2 regions of the Microbispora sp. H10885 genome follow, and region 2 is predicted to be linked to the other one. Evidence: predicted binding sites of a transcription regulator. Region 2 holds the regulator's gene; the other holds the start of a gene.
The links. Region 2 encodes HrcA, which represses chaperone genes, less so after heat shock. Its sites were predicted from a motif close to TTGGCACTCTCNNNNNGAGAGTGCCAA; they were not measured.

Region 1: groES (co-chaperone GroES) is a predicted target of HrcA. The motif match lies at 2,301-2,327, and genes of this name have one in related genera.

The regions. Positions count from the first base shown of each region.
Region 1 is NZ_JABBWY010000004.1:136,555-139,987, reverse strand. Features, by position in the region: gene HHX37_RS11965 (hypothetical protein) at 1-15, opposite strand, end outside; gene groL (chaperonin GroEL) at 202-1,827, opposite strand; gene groES (co-chaperone GroES) at 1,900-2,214, opposite strand; gene HHX37_RS11950 (NAD-dependent epimerase/dehydratase family protein) at 2,495-3,337, opposite strand; gene HHX37_RS11945 (MarR family winged helix-turn-helix transcriptional regulator) at 3,428-3,433, shown strand, end outside.
Region 2 is NZ_JABBWY010000007.1:244,789-248,221, reverse strand. Features, by position in the region: gene dnaJ (molecular chaperone DnaJ) at 1-528, opposite strand, end outside; gene hrcA (heat-inducible transcriptional repressor HrcA) at 529-1,542, opposite strand; gene HHX37_RS20100 (DUF3097 domain-containing protein) at 1,719-2,534, shown strand; gene hemW (radical SAM family heme chaperone HemW) at 2,548-3,433, opposite strand, start outside.

The DNA of each region.
Region 1 (3,433 bases), on a different contig from region 2:
GCGTCCGAATCGCACGCCGACGATCGTATTGACCCAGATTCGGCAGATAGGTGGTTTCGGGGAAACTCCCGGAGAAAGCGCGCGCCCCGCGGTCCACCCGTGAGGGCGGCGCGGGGCGCGGTTGCCGATTCGATCGGTCGACTCTGCCGAGCGGCTCCCGATCGATCGCCTTCGATCAGCGACCGTCGATCAGGCCGTCGATCAGTGGCCGTGACCGTGGCCGTGACCGTGGCCGCCGCCGGCGGCCGGAGCCTCCTCCTCGGGCTTGTCCACGACGAGGGCCTCGGTGGTCAGCAGCATGCCGGCGATGGACGCGGCGTTCTGCACGGCCGAGCGGGTCACCTTGACGGGGTCGATGACGCCCTGGGCCACCAGGTCGCCGTACTCGCCGGTGGCGGCGTTCAGACCCTCGCCGGCGTTCAGCGCGGCGATCTTCGTCGTGACGACGTACCCCTCCAGGCCCGCGTTCTCGGCGATCCAGCGCGCCGGCTCGACCAGGGCCTTGCGGACGATCGAGACGCCGGTGGCCTCGTCGCCGGTCAGGCCGAGGTTGTCGAGCTCCTTGGACACGTGCACGAGCGCGGAGCCGCCACCGGAGACGATGCCCTCCTCGATCGCGGCGCGGGTCGCGGAGATCGCGTCCTCAAGGCGGTGCTTCTTCTCCTTCAGCTCCACCTCGGTCGCGGCGCCGACACGCAGCACGCAGACACCGCCGGCGAGCTTGGCGAGGCGCTCCTGGAGCTTCTCGCGGTCCCAGTCGGAGTCGGACTGCTCGATCGCGATCTTGATCTCGCGGATGCGGTCCTCGATCGCCTGGGCGTCACCGGCGCCGTCGACGACCGTGGTGGTGTCCTTGTTGACCACGACGCGGCGGGCCGTGCCGAGGACCTCCAGGCCCACGTGCTCCAGCTTCAGGCCGATCTCCTCGCTGACGACCTGGCCGCCCGTGAGGGTGGCGATGTCCTGCAGCATGGCCTTGCGGCGGTCGCCGAAGCCCGGAGCCTTGACGGCGACGGAGGTGAAGGTGCCGCGGATCTTGTTGGTCACCAGGACGGCCAGGGCCTCGCCCTCGACGTCCTCGGCGATGACCAGAAGCTGCCGCTTGGTCTGGGCGACCTTCTCCAGCAGCGGGAGGAAGTCCGCGATGGAGGAGATCTTGCCCTGGTGGATCAGGACGTACGGCTCCTCGAGCACCGACTCCATGCGCTCGGGGTCGGTGACCATGTAGTGCGACAGGTAGCCCTTGTCGAACTGGAGACCCTCGGTGAACTCCAGCTCCAGGCCCATCGCGTTGGACTCCTCGACGGTGATGACACCGTCCTTGCCCACCTTGTCGAAGGCCTCGGCGATCAGGCCGCCGATCTTCGCGTCCTGCGCGGAGATCGTCGCGACGTTGGCGATCTCCTTCTTGTCCTCGACGTGGCGGGCGCTGCCGAGCAGCCGCTCGCTGACGGCCTGCGCGGCCTTGTCGATGCCGCGCTTGAGCGACAGCGGCTGCGCGCCGGCCGCCACGTTGCGCAGGCCCTCGCGGACCATGGCCTGGGCCAGGACGGTCGCGGTGGTGGTGCCGTCACCCGCGATGTCGTTGGTCTTGGTCGCCACCTCCTTGGCGAGCTGGGCGCCCAGGTTCTCGTACGGCTTCTCCAGCTCGACCTCGCGAGCGATGGTGACACCGTCGTTCGTGATCGTCGGGGCACCGAACTTCTTGTCGATGACGACGTTGCGGCCGCGCGGGCCGAGGGTCACCTTGACGGCGTCGGCGAGAGCGTTCACACCACGCTCGAGAGCGCGCCGCGCGTCCTCTTCGAACTCCAGGATCTTCGGCATTCAGGTCTCCTTGTGAGCACGTCGGAGCCCCGGGTACGTGGACCCGGGGCTCCTCATGGCTTGCGCGGCCTACTACTTCTCGATGATGGCGAGCACGTCGCGAGCCGAGAGCACCAGGTACTCCTCGCCGCCGTACTTGACCTCGGTGCCGCCGTACTTGCTGTAGAGGACGACGTCGCCCTCCTTGACGTCGAGCGGAATGCGCTTCTCGCCGTCCTCGTCCCAGTTGCCCGGGCCCACGGCGAGCACGCGGCCCTCCTGCGGCTTCTCCTTGGCGGTGTCCGGGATGACCAGGCCGGAGGCGGTGGTCTGCTCGGCCTCAAGCGGCTGGACCACGATGCGGTCGCCGAGCGGCTTAACGGGAACCTTGGTGGCGGTCGTCACGATCGGACCTCCCCTTCAGATTGCGATGAATGAGCTGAAGAGGCGACCAGCGGCCTGCCGTCGCGGGTGTCAGACCTGTCTCGTCGCTGTTGGCACTCTCAATGGCAGAGTGCCAACACGAAACAGTATGCAAGTGGCGCGTGACAGTCAACACGAACCCGCCCCGCAGGTCAGACCCACCTCCCGGCAACGCGTCCGAGAGCCCCCGTTCAGCCCTCCGCCGCCTGCGCGTCACCACCGCGACTCCCGGGCCCTACGGTGGCGACTCCGGCCCGCGGGCCGGTCAGGCGCGGGTGGCGTACGAACCGGAGCGGACTTCGTCGACGAGGCCGGGCCTGCTGGGGCTCCAGCCGAGGTCCTTCCTCGCGAGGTCGCCGCTCACCACCTGGCTCAGGGCGAGGCCCTCGGCGAACGGGCGGCCGAGCACCTCGCTCGCCTCGTCGATCGGCCACGGCACGGCCTTCCCGCTGCGGCCGGCGGCCGCGGCGGCGTCGGCGACGCTCACCGCCTCCTCGGCGACCGCGTGGAAGAGGCTGCCCGGCGCGGCCTTCTCGATCGCGAGCACGATCAGGTCCGCCAGGTCGTCCACGTGCACGGTCGACCAGGTCGGCGCCGGGCCGCCCGCGTGGACGTACCTGCCGTCCTCCCCGCCGGGGGCGGCGAGCAGGGCGGGGATTCCCGCGCCCCGGCCGTAGACGACGCCGGGCCGGACGACGACTCCGCCCCCGTCAAGCACGAGCCTCTCCACCCGCGGCCGGTAGCCGGACAGGGCGATCGGGTCCACCGGGGCGTTCTCGTCCGCCGCCTCGGTGGTGGCGCCGAGCACCCACACGCCGCTGATGTAGACCAGTCGCGCGCCGCCGCCGGCCAGCGCCTCGATCGCGGCGACGTCCACCGCCTCGTCCCCGACGGGGTTCGCGGCGTGGACGACGACGTCGATGTCGGAGGTCACCGCCTTCGCGAGCGTCTCGGGCTCATGGAGGTCGCCGTGGCGCACCTCGCCGGGCAGGGCGGCCTCGCGCGGCTTCGGCCGGACCAGCGCCACCACGTCGTGCCCGTGCTCGGAGAGTCGCTCCGCGAGCGCCGACCCGATGTACCCCGTCGCGCCGAGAACCAGAACCTTCATCGTTTCACCTCTAAAATTTCGACGTCTGACTTTTCGATCGGAGGTTAGCTTAGGAGGGGTCGACATTTCAACGTCGAAGTAAGCGTTACGATGAGA
Region 2 (3,433 bases):
GAACGAGCGGGTGACCTGGGAGACCTCGCCGCGCCCGTGACACATGTCGCAGGTGTCGGGGTGGGTGCCGGACGCCGCCCCGGAGCCCTGGCAGACGTCGCAGACCACGGCGGTGTCGACCACGATCTCCCGGGTGGTGCCGAAGGCGGACTCCGCCAGGTCCAGTTCGACCCGGATGGTGGCGTTGCGGCCGCGGCGGGCACGCGAGCGGGGACCCCTCGCGGCGCCGGCGGAACCGAAGAAGGCGTCCATGATGTCGCTGAACGGGAAGCCCCCGCCGAAGCCGCCCGCCCCGGCCGGCCCGCCGCCACTCGCGAACGGATCGGCGCCCATGTCGTACATGCGGCGCTTGCCCGCGTCGGACAGCACCTCGTACGCCTGGTTGATCTCCTTGAACCGCTCCTGGGTCTCCGGATCGGGGTTGACGTCCGGATGCAGCTCACGGGCAAGACGGCGATACGCCTTCTTGATCTCTTCCTGGCTGGCGTCGCGCCGGACGCCAAGGGTCGCGTAGTAGTCGTTGGACACTTATGACCCCGCCAGGATCTGGCCCACGTACCGCGCCACCGCGCGCACCGCACCCATCGTCACCGGATAGTCCATTCGTGTCGGGCCCAGCACTCCAAGCCGGGCCAGTTCCTTGTCGCCCGAACCGTATCCGGCGGCCACGATAGAGGTGCCGCGCAGCCCGCTGTAGGGATTCTCGGATCCGATTCTGACGGTGAGTTCGGACAGCCCGCCGGTCTCGCCCAGCAGGCGCATGAGCACGACCTGCTCCTCCAGCGCCTCAAGCACGTCACGCAGGCCGACGCTGAAGTCGGCGCCCGCCAGATTGGCCGTACCGCCGAAGACGATCTTCTCCTCGTGCCGCTCGACGAGCGTCTCCAGGAGCACGGACATGATGGTCGCCACCACCGGCCTCTCCTCCGGCGGCAGCCGTTCGGGGATGCCGGCCACGGTCTCGGGCACCTGAGAGAGCCAGCACCCGTCGAGGCAGCCGTTCAGCACGGAGCGCAGGTTCGCGATCCGGTCCTCGGCGAGCGCCTCGGGCAGATCGACCACCCGCTGCTCGACCCGCCCGGTGTTCGTGATCAGCACCAGCATGACCCGGCGCTCCGCCAGCGGGACGATCTCCACGTGGCGGACCGACGACCTGGTGAGCGAGGGATACTGCACGACGGCCACCTGCCGGGTGAGCTGCGCGAGCAGCCGCACCGTGCGCATGACGATCTCGTCGAGGTCGACCGCCCCGGCGAGGAACGTCTCGATGGCCCTGCGCTCCGCCCCCGACAACGGCTTGATCTGCGACAGCCGGTCCACGAACAGGCGGTATCCCTTGTCGGTCGGGACCCGCCCGGCGCTGGTGTGCGGCTGCGTGATGTAGCCCTGCTCCTCCAGCGCCGCCATGTCGTTGCGGATGGTCGCCGGGGAGACGCCGAGGTTGTGCCTGTCCGCCAGGGCCTTGGACCCCACCGGCTCGTTGGTGGACACGTAGTCCTCGACGATGGCGCGCAGGACGGCGAGCTTGCGGTCGTCGAGCAATGTGTCACCTCCCTGTGCCCTGGAAACACCGACTCTGGCACTCTGTGTTCCCGAGTGCCAAGTGTACGGCTACCACCGCTCGGCGTGCGATAACGAGCAGACGATCAGGGGCAACACGCCGTGAATCCGGGCGCAACCGGCGGGCCGGCGGCCCGGGATTTGCTAGCGTTCCCCGCATGTACGGGCGGGACGTGCTTTCCGGAGACTGGCGGCGGCCACGGCGGGGGCAGATCCCCGAGATCCCGGCCGAGCCCGACCTCGTGGTCGAGGACGCCGAGGGCCGTTTCTGCGGCGCGGTGGTGGACTGCGACAAGGAGGCCGTGACGCTGGAGGACCGCTTCGGGCGGCGGCGGGTGTTCCCGCTGACCCCCGCCGGGTTCCTCCTCGACGGCAGGCCGGTGACGCTGGTCCGTCCCCAGGCCCGGCCGTCCGGCCCGCTGCGGAGCGCCTCCGGGTCGATCGCGGTCGAGGGGCTGCGCGCCCAGGTCGCCAAGGAGAGCCGCATCTACGTCGAGGGCGTCCACGACGCCGCGCTGGTCGAGAAGATCTGGGGACACGACCTGCGCGTCGAGGGGGTCGTCGTCGAGTTCCTGGAGGGCGTCGACGACCTGCCCGCGATCGTCGGGGAGTTCGGCCCGGAGCCGGGCAGGCGGCTGGGCGTGCTCGTCGACCACCTGGTGCCCGGTTCCAAGGAGAGCCGCATCGCGGCCCAGGTCTCCGGCGCGGACGTGCTCGTCGTGGGGCACCCCTTCGTGGACATCTGGCAGGCGGTCAAGCCCCGGGCACTCGGCATCCAGGCGTGGCCGGACGTGCCGCGCGGCGTGCCCTGGAAGGAGGGCGTGATCGCCGCGCTGGGCTGGCGGATGGACCCCCAGGAGGCGTGGCGGCACATCCTCGGCCGGGTCACGACCTACGCCGACCTGGAGCCCGAGCTGCTCGGGCGCGTCGAGGAACTCATCGACTTCGTCACCGCCCCTGATCAGCCGGACTGAGGGGTCAGACGGATCATGGGGTCAGGTCGCGTACGACGGCGTCGGCGAGGAGCCGGCCGCGCAGCGTGAGGACGGCCCGGCCCGCCTTGAACGCCTCGGTCTCCAGCAGCCCGTCCCCCAGCGCCCGCGCGCAGGCCGTACGCGCCTCGGGGGCGAGGTCGGCGAGCGGGAAGCCCGAGGCGAGGCGCAGCTCCAGCATGACGCGCTCGACGGCCCTGTCCTCCGCCGTCAGCACCTCCCGGGCGTGCGCCGGGGAGGTCCGGTCCGCCAGGCGGGCGGCGTACGCGGCGGGGTGCTTCACGTTCCACCAGCGGGTGCCGCCGACATGGCTGTGCGCCCCCGGGCCCACCCCCCACCAGTCGCCGCCGGTCCAGTAGAGCAGGTTGTGGCGGCAGCGGGCCTCGTCCCCCGCCGCCCAGTTGGAGATCTCGTACCAGCTCAGGCCCTCGGCCGTCAGGGTCTCCTCGGCGATGAGATAGCGGTCGGCCGCCACGTCGTCCTCGGGCATCGGCAGCTCGCCGCGCCGGATGCGGGCGGCGAGCCGGGTGCCGTCCTCCACGATCAGGGAGTACGCCGAGACGTGGTCGGGACCGGCCGCCAGGGCGGCCTTGAGCGAGGCCCGCCAGTCGTCGTCGCTCTCCCCCGGCGTGCCGTAGATCAGGTCGAGGTTGACGTGCTCGAACCCGGCCGCGCGGGCCTCCCGTACGGCCTCGGCGGGCCGGCCGGGGGTGTGCCGCCGGTCGAGGACGGTGAGGACGTGCTCGCCCGCGCTCTGCATGCCGAAGCTCATCCGGGTGAAGCCGCCCTCCCGCAGCTCCTTCAGGTAGGCCGGGTCGACGGACTCGGGGTTGGCCTCGGTGGTCACCTCGGCGCCCGGCCGCAGGCCGAACTCCTCGCCG